2 regions of the Suilimivivens sp. genome follow, and region 1 is predicted to be linked to the other one. Evidence: predicted binding sites of a transcription regulator. Region 1 holds the regulator's gene; the other holds the start of a gene.
What was found. The regulator HrcA, encoded in region 1, represses chaperone genes, less so after heat shock. The targets are predictions, from matches to a motif close to TGTTAGCACTCNNNNNNNNNGAGTGCTAACA.
Positions count from the first base shown of each region.

Region 2: the regulator HrcA is predicted to act here: its motif matches at 3,600-3,630, upstream of WJQ40_RS09350 (co-chaperone GroES).

Region 1 covers NZ_JAXXXI010000004.1:54,745-60,027, reverse strand. The annotation lists gene dnaK (molecular chaperone DnaK) at 39-1,925, opposite strand; gene grpE (nucleotide exchange factor GrpE) at 1,997-2,623, opposite strand; gene hrcA (heat-inducible transcriptional repressor HrcA) at 2,644-3,675, opposite strand; gene WJQ40_RS00585 (DUF6465 family protein) at 3,932-4,402, opposite strand; gene WJQ40_RS00580 (undecaprenyl-diphosphate phosphatase) at 4,553-5,283, opposite strand, start outside.
Region 2 covers NZ_JAXXXI010000045.1:28,613-33,895, forward strand. The annotation lists gene WJQ40_RS09325 (DUF4118 domain-containing protein) at 1-599, opposite strand, end outside; gene WJQ40_RS09330 (hypothetical protein) at 776-1,438, shown strand; gene WJQ40_RS09335 (hypothetical protein) at 1,441-2,139, shown strand; gene WJQ40_RS09340 (GGDEF domain-containing protein) at 2,174-3,112, shown strand; gene WJQ40_RS09345 (MGMT family protein) at 3,225-3,452, shown strand; gene WJQ40_RS09350 (co-chaperone GroES) at 3,678-3,962, shown strand; gene groL (chaperonin GroEL) at 4,004-5,283, shown strand, end outside.

The sequences.
Region 1 (5,283 bases):
ATTCATTTCTGATCATTTCAGATAGAATCTAATCTATCTTACACCTCTCTGTAGTCACCGTCAACTACATCATCTGCAGGTCCTGCACCTGCCCCGGCATCAGCTGCACCCTGGCCGCCCATGCCACTCATATCAGGTCCTGCCTGACCGCCCTGTGCCTGCTGCATGTTCTCATACATCTTTGTGAACAGCTGCTGTGCACTGGTTGTCAGCTTTTCCTTGGCTGCCTTCAGCTCATCAATGTCATTGTCACTCATTTCCTGATCCTTGGTTCTCTCGAGGATATCCTTGACCGCTTTAAGATCTGCCTCAACAGAAGCCTTCTCAGAAGCATCGATCTTGTCTCCCACCTCGCTGAGAGCCTTTTCTGTCTGGAATACGAAGGAATCTGCCTCGTTACGTGTATCAATGGCTTCCTTTCTCTTCTTATCCTGTGCTTCAAACTCAGCGGCTTCCTTAACAGCCTTATCAATTTCAGCATCTGACATGTTGGAGCCTGCTGTAATGGTAATGTGCTGTTCCTTACCTGTACCAAGATCCTTTGCAGATACATTTACAATACCGTTTGCATCGATATCAAAGGTAACCTCGATCTGCGGAACACCTCTCATTGCCGGAGGGATACCATCCAGTCTGAACTGTCCAAGAGACTTGTTATCTCTTGCAAACTGTCTTTCACCCTGTACAACGTTGATATCAACGGCTGTCTGGTTATCTGCTGCAGTAGAGAAGATCTGGCTCTTCTTGGTAGGAATTGTTGTATTTCTCTCAATCAGCCTTGTTGCAATACCACCCATAGTCTCAATGGAAAGAGAAAGGGGTGTTACATCCAGAAGCAGGATCTCACCTGCACCGGCATCGCCTGCCAGCTTACCGCCCTGGATAGAAGCACCAAGTGCTACACACTCATCAGGGTTCAGGCTCTTGCTGGGTTCTTTGCCTGTTAACTGTCTTACCTTATCCTGTACAGCAGGAATACGTGTGGAACCACCTACCAGTAATACCTGACCTAAATCTGCATTGGTAATTCCAGCATCCTTCATAGCGTTCTGAACAGGGATTGCTGTTCTCTCTACAAGCTCATGTGTCAGTTCATCAAACTTAGCTCTTGTAAGGTTCATATCAAAGTGCTTCGGTCCTTCAGCAGTTGCTGTGATGAAAGGCAGGTTGATATTGGTTGTTGTTGCGGAAGACAGCTCCTTCTTTGCCTTCTCTGCAGCTTCCTTTAATCTCTGAAGTGCCATCTTGTCATTTGACAGATCCACACCCTCTGCTTTCTTGAACTCGTCGATCATCCACTGTGTCAGTCTGTTATCAAAGTCATCACCGCCAAGGTGTGTATCACCGTTTGTAGCAAGAACTTCGATGACACCGTCACCGATCTCAATGATGGAAACATCGAAGGTACCACCACCAAGGTCATAAACCATGATCTTCTGCTCTTTTTCATTATCAAGTCCATAAGCCAGTGCTGCTGCTGTAGGCTCGTTGATGATACGCTTTACATCAAGACCAGCGATCTTACCTGCATCCTTGGTTGCCTGACGCTGTGCATCATTGAAGTACGCGGGAACAGTGATAACTGCCTCTGTTACCTTCTCACCAAGGTAGCTCTCAGCATCTGCTTTCAGCTTCTGAAGGATCATAGCTGAAATCTGCTGAGGAGAATACTTCTTACCATTAATTGTACGTCCTCTGTCAGTACCCATATCTCTCTTAATAGAAGAAATGGTGTTCTCTGCATTAGTAACTGCCTGACGCTTTGCAGGCTCACCGATCAGTCTCTCTCCTGTCTTTGTGAATGCTACGACAGAGGGAGTTGTTCTTGCGCCTTCTGCGTTGGCGATAACGGTGGGCTTACCACCTTCCATAACTGCTACGCAGCTGTTTGTTGTACCTAAGTCAATACCAATGATCTTACTCATAATTCTCTCCTCCTGAAAGTTTAATCTCTTTTATTGTTCTGTTACATTGAAAAATAACTGTGATTCCTTTATTATGCAACTACTGCTACCATACTGTGCCTTACTACAGCATCTCTGTAAGTATAGCCCTTTAAAAGCTCCTGAGCGATCACGCCGGACTCATACTCATCGCTTTCTACCTGCATCACTGCATTGTGCAGTGCCGGGTCAAATTCCTCTCCCACTGCCGGTATGACCTTTACCTCCATCTTGTCAAGCTCTGTCATGAGCTGTCTGTAGATCATCTCCATACCTTCTGCAAAAGGAGTACCCTTCTCCTCTTCCGGGATCGTGGCCAGACCTCTTTCGAAGTTATCTACCACGGGAAGGATCTTCTCGATCACACTTTTCGCACCGGTTTCAAACATGGCTGTCTTTTCCTTGTCGGTACGCTTACGGAAGTTATCAAATTCAGCCATCTGGCGTCTGACCTTATCCTCCAGCTCTTCGATCTTCTCCTTCATGGCATCCTGCTTCTTGTCTGCCTTCTGTTTCTTCTTGAAAGCCTTCTTATCTTCTTTGGCTTCCTCTTCCTGCACTTTTTCTGTCTCTTCAGAAGCTTCTTCCACTTCTGCTTCTGTTTCCTCTGCAGGTGTCTCCGGTTCCTCTTCCGGTGTTTCTATTTCAATTTCTTTCTTAATATCCTTTTCATCTGCCATCTGCTTCATTCCTCTCCTTGCTACGTCTTTTTATTGTAAAGCTCATCAAGCTGATGCGTAATGGTCTTCAGAGTTCCAATTACCTTATCGTAGTCCATACGCTTTGGTCCGATAATTCCTATCGTACCTCTCATGCCTTCTCCCAGTTCATAGGTAGCAGTTACCACACTGCAGTCCTGCATGGACTGGATCTGAGTCTCGTTTCCAATATAAACCTGAATGCCTGTTTCATTATTATCAGAAAGGCTGTCCTGTACAAGCTCTGTCAGCTTCTCCTTCTCTTCGAAGGTGTTGATCAGCTCACTCGCCTTCTGCTGGTCTGCAAGCTCAGGATACCTGAAAATATTATTGGCTCCGCTTGTATAGATCTCAAGATCCTCTTCCTCTTTGATCCCTTCTGCAAGCGCATCTACCACGTCTCCGACGATGGTACTGTGTATGCCTGCCTGCTGTTTCATCCTTGTGATCATCGGAAGATTGATCTCCTCCGGCGCCAGACCGCTTAAATGTGTATTCAGCAGGATGTTCAGCTTCAGAAGTGTTTCATCATCCAGCTCCTCTGCTACGGGAAGGATATTGTTCTTGATCATGTTACCTTCCATAACGATCACAGCAAGCAGCTGATTCTTATCTACTCTGGAAAGCTGCAGGAATTTGATCTTGTTCTTATGAACTGCCGGTGCCGAGATCATGGAGGCATAGTTGGTATTCACCGCCAGAAGCTTTGCTACCTGCTTCAGCAGATTATCCATCTTGTCTTCCTTCTCCAGAATGAGCTCCTTCAGTTCTTCCAGTTCCTTATCCTTCTTCTCCATCATGGTATCCACATATAAGCGGTATCCCTTATCAGAAGGAATTCTTCCTGCGGAGGTATGGGGCTGTAAAATATAACCCATCTCTTCCAGATCAGCCATCTCGTTCCGTATCGTTGCCGAACTAAGATTCAGATCTGTATATTTGGAAATGGTCCTGCTTCCCACCGGTTCCCCGGTTTCCAGGTAATTACGGATAATGGCCTGCATGATCTTAATCTTTCTGTCATCCAGCTGCATATCCGTCATCCCCTTTCCAACTCTTTCTTTTATGGTTGTTAGCACTCAACTCATTAGAGTGCTAATATCTACATAACATAAACTATCACTTACTATGGGTATTGTCAACAGATATAACGAAAATATTTATTAAAAAATTCTAAAGATTATAAAGAAAAACCCTGCAGGAAAATCCTGCAGGATTTCTAATTTTTCTCTTATATTCCGGTCTTTAAGATCAGTCGCCGGATCTTCTTTCGCTGTACGATATCTTACTTTAGATAAAGAAGCTTCCTGTAATACTGCCGTTTACAACGAAGTATGTAGTATTCTCTTCAGGCTTTACATAAAGCTCTACATTCCTGATATCTTCTTCTCTTCCGTTCATGTCATATTTCCATACATCCCTGAAGATCTTCATCAGATCATCCGGTGTATAGGACTTGCCGCTGAACTGGAAGTTTACGGTTTCTTCTACTTCAGCTGTCTTCTTAACAGGTGCTTTCTTCTCTGCCTTGGCTGCTGGTGCTGCCTTCTTTACTTCAGCTTTCTTTGCAGGTGCCTTCTTCGCAGGTGCTTTCTTCTCTGCCTTGGCTGCCGGCGCTGCCTTCTTTACTTCAGCCTTCTTTGCTTCAACCTCTTTAACAGGTGCTGCTGCCTTGACCTCAGGCTTCTTCTCTTCTGCTGCCTTGGCTGCTGGTGCTGCCTTGGCGACTACCTTTGCTGTTGTCTTCTTAACTTCTTCCATAACAATGACTCCTTTCACACAAGAGCAGATCTCTCATGTCAATCAGCCGGTGAAAGCAGATACGCTGGCACACGTAAGGGTTCTCACCCGCATGAATTAGTATCTATATCATGATGAAAGTGTACTCCATAATTGAAATCCTGTCAACTTTCAGGCAGATAAGCCAAAATACAGAAGTACCAGGATGCCTAAAACAATACGATACCAGCCAAAAACCTTAAAGTCATGCTTCTTGATATAGCCCATCAGAAACCGCAGTACAAACACAGAGACAATAAACGATACCACCGTGCCGGTGAGCAGGCATGCCATTTCCATACCACTGAAGTCAAAGCCAAATTTTACTACCTTCAGAAGGCTTGCACCAAACATGACTGGGATCGCCAGGAAAAAGGTAAACTCTGCCGCTACCGTTCTGGAAATACCGATCATGATCGCACCAAGGATAGTAGCTCCGGATCTGGATGTACCTGGAAGCGCTGCTGCCACAAGCTGACACAGACCAATGATCAGTGCATCCCTGTAGGTTAGCTGGGTTAGCTTTGTTGTCACCGGTGTCCGGTTCTTATTCCAGTTCTCGATCACGATAAACAGAATACCTACAAGGACCAGCATCACAGCGACCACGATCACCTGTACAGTCACACCGCTTTCTCCGATTTCCTTTTCAAAAGCAGCACTGACCATATCATCAAAAAGAAGTCCGTAGATCACTGCCGGGATACAGGCCACTACGATCTTGACCCACATCCAGAAGGCATCCATGCTCAGCGCCACATTTCCCACTGCCGGATCTTTGGCGCTCTTCACGATGCCACCTTTTCTGGAGCGGAGATTCTTTTTGCTGTAGAAAGGCCAGATCTTATTCCAGAACAGAACCA
Region 2 (5,283 bases), on a different contig from region 1:
GTAACGGACAGGAGGTTTTCTACCATATTAAGGAGCCAGTTGGAGTCATCATTGATGTGGCTTACTAGCTTCAGCTTTTCTTCTTCAGAAAGGGTATCATAGTTTTCTATGTAGGTGGAGCTGTTTCCGATAATGCCGGTAAGAGGTGTGCGCAGATCATGGGATACGCTTCGCAGCAGATTGGCCCGCATTTTTTCCTTTTCAGCATCCATAAGCAGCTTTTCGCGTTCCACAAGAATCCGGCTCTGATCTTTGATCTGGGACGTCATGGCACTGATCGTTATGGAAATGATCAGCATGAATAAAAAGGTAACGGGATAACCGGTCAGTGTAAAGTTCAGCTCAAAATAAGGATAGGTGAACAGATAGTTTACAAAGATAACCCCGGCAAGGGATGCCAGTACACCGTAGAGATAACCATCTGTAAAGCGTGCTATCAGAACCAGAGCCGTGATGTAAACAAGGGCAATATTGGCTGGATTTTCGGGTACATGGTGAAAGAACCAGAAAGCAATGCTTGTGGCCAGTGCCGTCAGTCCCAGTGTGATCAGAATATTTTTTAATAGTTTTCTGCTTTTCATCATCAGTAATTTTCCCATAAGAATATTATACTCCGATTACAGGGCACTGGCAATTTTCAGGTGTTAAGATATTGCAAAGATTACAAAGAGAAGACGAGGGAAAGCAGTCATGTTTCAGGTGACAGGGACATGATTTCTGTGCTAATATTCAAGTAGAAAAGGCAGAAAAGAGGTACATGACGGGAGGTGGTCTTATGAGGATCCGTAATGATTATACCGGGTTTTCCGGAAAGGGTTATCAGGATAACTATCTTTATAAAAATAAGGAAGCAGCAAAGGAAAATGACAGCCAGGCAGACAGAACCAAGCCGGACGGAGCCAATACAGAAAACACAGTTTACCGGAAGAGGGAATCCACATATTCAAGGGACGGGGATACCTGTCAGATCACTCATACGGTTAAAAAGGAAACTCCCGGGGAAAATACCCGCACAGGGATCCTTAAGGAGTTCTGGAATTCTCTTGGAGATGAGGGACAGACAGCGGAGACAGGAGGGCAGTCTCTCCATCTTATGGCTGCTTTCCAGAATATAAAAGCGGCATTCCAGAATTTTGTGAAAGAGCATATAACAGAGCCGGTCCGGGAATTCCCACAGAAGATCCAGAAGATACTTGGCAGGCAGAAAGAAATGCCAGACAGTCCTGCCGATGGGAAAATGGCTGGAGAGGGCGGCATGCCGGGGCATTCAGAGGATGGAAAGGAAAAGAAGGATAAGGAATGGAAGCCATGGGAGGATGAAGCTCTTGGCAGAATGCTCCATACCAGTCATCTGACGGATTCCTATACAAGAACCGGGGAGTATTGTAATCTTTCTGAAAATGTAACTTATGACAGCCGCAGGAAAAGAGGAAAGTAGGAGTGAACAGACTGAATGAGTTACTTCCGTATCTGACATTCAGCAATATCTGTCGGGTACTGACAATATTTGGCTTTATTTATTTTGTGGTCAAACGCTTTATCATGAAGCAGGCACCGGTTCCGAAGGCGGCTTTTAAGCAGGTGCCCCATGAGCTTTTGGAAAGCTGTGTGGATCAGCTTGTGAAGAAGGAAAAGGAGCCGTTTGCACCCTATACACCGCCAAAGGAGCTGATCCAAAGCCTACAGCAGGATAGAGAAGATGAAGAAGCATTGAAGGAGCTTTTGTGTGATATCTGTGAGCATCTTGGCATGGACGGCAGCTATATTAAGCTGGTGATCCAGCATACACCGGTGACAGACCGGGCAGGTGAGATCGAAACAGATCTTGCCTTTACCACGATCAGGCTGGAGATCCAGAAGACCTATCAGGTGGATACACTTGTTGCTGTACTGGCTCACGAGGCCACGCACCTGAAGTTGTATTATCGTGGGGTCAAGAGGAAGGACAGCTGGGAAAATGAGATCCTTACAGACACAGCGGCTGTTTTTTATGGTTTTTATGATGTGATGTACAGAGGTTATGAGGTGCGTCAGGGTGAGAATGCTTTTTCCTATCATAAGGTAGGATATATCAGTCAGCAGGACATAAAATTCATTGGAGAATTGCTTGATAAAATATCTCAAAAACGGTATACTTGACGAAAGGGATTAGATTTACGGGAGAGAACAGCTTATGGGATATCATTCAATACCTTATGACAGAAGGATCAGGGAGAATATCAAGAATTATTCATTTTCCCATTTATACGATATGGATACCGTCAGGGAGTATCTGCAGAGTCTTGCAGATGTGCTGGAGATCAATATCCTTCTGACGGCAAGACACGGAGAAAAGGAGATCGTGATCGGGGACAGCTTTTTGGGGTTTTATCCGGATGTTGTCAATGATCCCGGGCGGAAGATCAGGGTACAGGACCGTACGATCGGACATCTTTATATTAAAGAAATCGTGTCTGCAGAAAACAGTGGACAGATTTCTGATATGATAGACAGAACCGTTGCTCTTCTGGAGGAGCTTGGCGAGGAGGCCTACAAACGCAGGGAGACCAGTATTTATCTTGAGGAGCTTGAGCGGCTTCTGAAGGAAAGACGCCGCCAGATCAGCCAGAATGAAACGGATGATCCGCTGACAGGTGTTTACCACAGAAATTATTTTCTCACCAGAATGGAAGCAATTGACCGGTCGGAGGCAGTACCGATCGCCGTGCTGAATGTGAACATCAATGACTGGAAATTTGTCAATGACCACTTTGGAGATGAGGAAAGTGACAGACTGATCCAGACTGTGGCGGCGATCCTGAAGAATCAGGCAGGTCCGGATTACATAATCGGAAGGATTGACGGAGATGCTTTCGGGGTACTTATCCCCATGGCAACCGAGGAAGAGGCCGAATCATATATGGAAGCAGTGCAGAGAGCCTGTGATACCTATGAGGACAGGATCCTGGCACCTTCAGTAGCGATCGGGTATGTGATCAAGACAAATATTGAAGAAAAGCTGGAAGACAGACTTTCTGATGCAGAGTACGAAATGTTCAATAACAAATTTGAAGTGAAGAATGCGAGGGGATATCAGGAACGCCTCAGAAAAGGGCTGAAGCAGGCTAAGTAAAGCGGATATCAGATAAGCATTTCTGAAAGGATATGGGATACGGTATGGCAGGGGCCATACCGTTTTTCTGTTGTTATACATACAGGAAAACAGAAGCGGATAGGAGAGGGATATGACAACTTTAAATGAAGATCTGATCTATGAGATTCTTTCTGCAGTAGAGGAAATTCCGGCAGGAAAGGTAGCATCCTACGGACAGATTGCCCTGCTGATCCTGCTCATTCCCTACGTCAGGCATTATTATATTCTGGAGAATGAGGTACAGAAAATGTACGGACAGTATGATGCACTTTGCAGCTTAAGCATGGGGAATACAGCATTCAGACAGAGGAAATTATAAACTATTTATTAAATCATTTCTGTGACACGAAAATAAGAAAATGAAAGAAAAAAAGAGAAAAAACGAGATAATAAGAGAAAAGATGTTAAAAACGAACTGTAATACTGCTTGCAAACAGAGGCATATAAAATTAATATAGGTTTTAGTGATTAGCACTCAAATTAAATGAGTGCTAACAGAACAAAGAAAATGATTAAGTTAACATAATTTAAGGAGGCAGTTCATATGAAATTAGTACCTTTAGGAGACAGAGTTGTTTTAAAGCAGTTAGTGGCAGAAGAAACTACCAAATCCGGTATCGTTTTACCAGGACAGAGCAAGGAGAAGCCACAGCAGGCTGAGGTTATTGCCGTAGGTCCTGGCGGAGTAGTTGAAGGCAAGGAAGTTAAGATGGAAGTTAAGGTTGGAGATCAGGTTATCTATTCCAAATATGCAGGAACAGAAGTAAAGCTTGATGAGGATGAATATATCATCGTAAAGCAGAATGATATTCTTGCAGTGATCCAGTAATCTTATTGAAAAAAGAAAAAGTTAAAGGAGGCCGATATATTATGGCAAAGGAAATCAAATATGGTGCAGAAGCACGTGCCGCTCTGGAAGCAGGCGTAAATCAGTTAGCAGATACAGTAAGAGTAACCCTTGGACCGAAAGGAAGAAACGTTGTTCTTGACAAGTCCTTTGGTGCTCCGTTAATTACCAATGATGGTGTTACCATTGCAAAGGAAATCGAGCTGGAAGATGCATTCGAGAACATGGGTGCACAGCTTGTTAAGGAAGTAGCAACCAAGACCAATGACGTAGCAGGTGATGGTACTACAACAGCAACTGTTCTGGCACAGGCTATGGTAAACGCCGGAATGAAGAACCTGGCAGCAGGCGCTAACCCGATCATCTTAAGAAAAGGTATGAAGAAGGCCACTGAGACTGCTGTAGAGGCAATCAGGAAGATGAGCTCCAAGGTAAACGGAAAAGAGCATATCGCAAGAGTAGCAGCTATTTCTGCTGGTGATGAGACAGTAGGACAGCTCGTAGCAGATGCTATGGAAAAGGTTTCCGGAGATGGTGTTATCACAATCGAGGAAAGCAAGACCATGCAGACAGAGCTCGACCTTGTAGAAGGTATGCAGTTCGACAGAGGATATATTTCCGCATATATGGCAACAGATATGGATAAGATGGAAGCAGTTCTTGACAATCCTTACATCCTGATCACAGATAAGAAGATTTCCAATATTCAGGAGATCCTTCCTTTACTGGAGCAGATCGTTCAGTCAGGTGCAAAGCTGCTGATCATTGCTGAGGACGTAGAGGGTGAAGCATTGACAACTCTGATCGTCAACAAGCTGCGTGGTACTTTCAATGTAGTAGCTGTCAAGGCTCCCGGATATGGCGACAGAAGAAAAGCTATGCTGGAGGATATCGCAATCCTTACAGGTGGTCAGGTAATCAGCTCCGAGCTTGGTCTTGAACTGAAGGATACTACGATGGATCAGCTTGGCCGTGCAAAATCTGTTAAGGTTCAGAAAGAGAATACTGTTATCGTTGACGGTGAAGGCGATAAGGAAGCAATCGCAGCAAGAATCAATCAGATCAAGGGTCAGATCGAAGAGACCACATCTGATTTCGACAGAGAGAAATTACAGGAAAGACTTGCCAAGCTGGCAGGCGGCGTAGCTGTTATCCGTGTAGGTGCTGCTACTGAAACAGAAATGAAGGAAGCTAAGCTTCGTCTTGAGGATGCACTGGCAGCAACAAGAGCAGCTGTAGAAGAAGGTATCATCTGTGGTGGTGGTTCTGCTTATATCCACGCATCCAAGGAAGTTGCAAAACT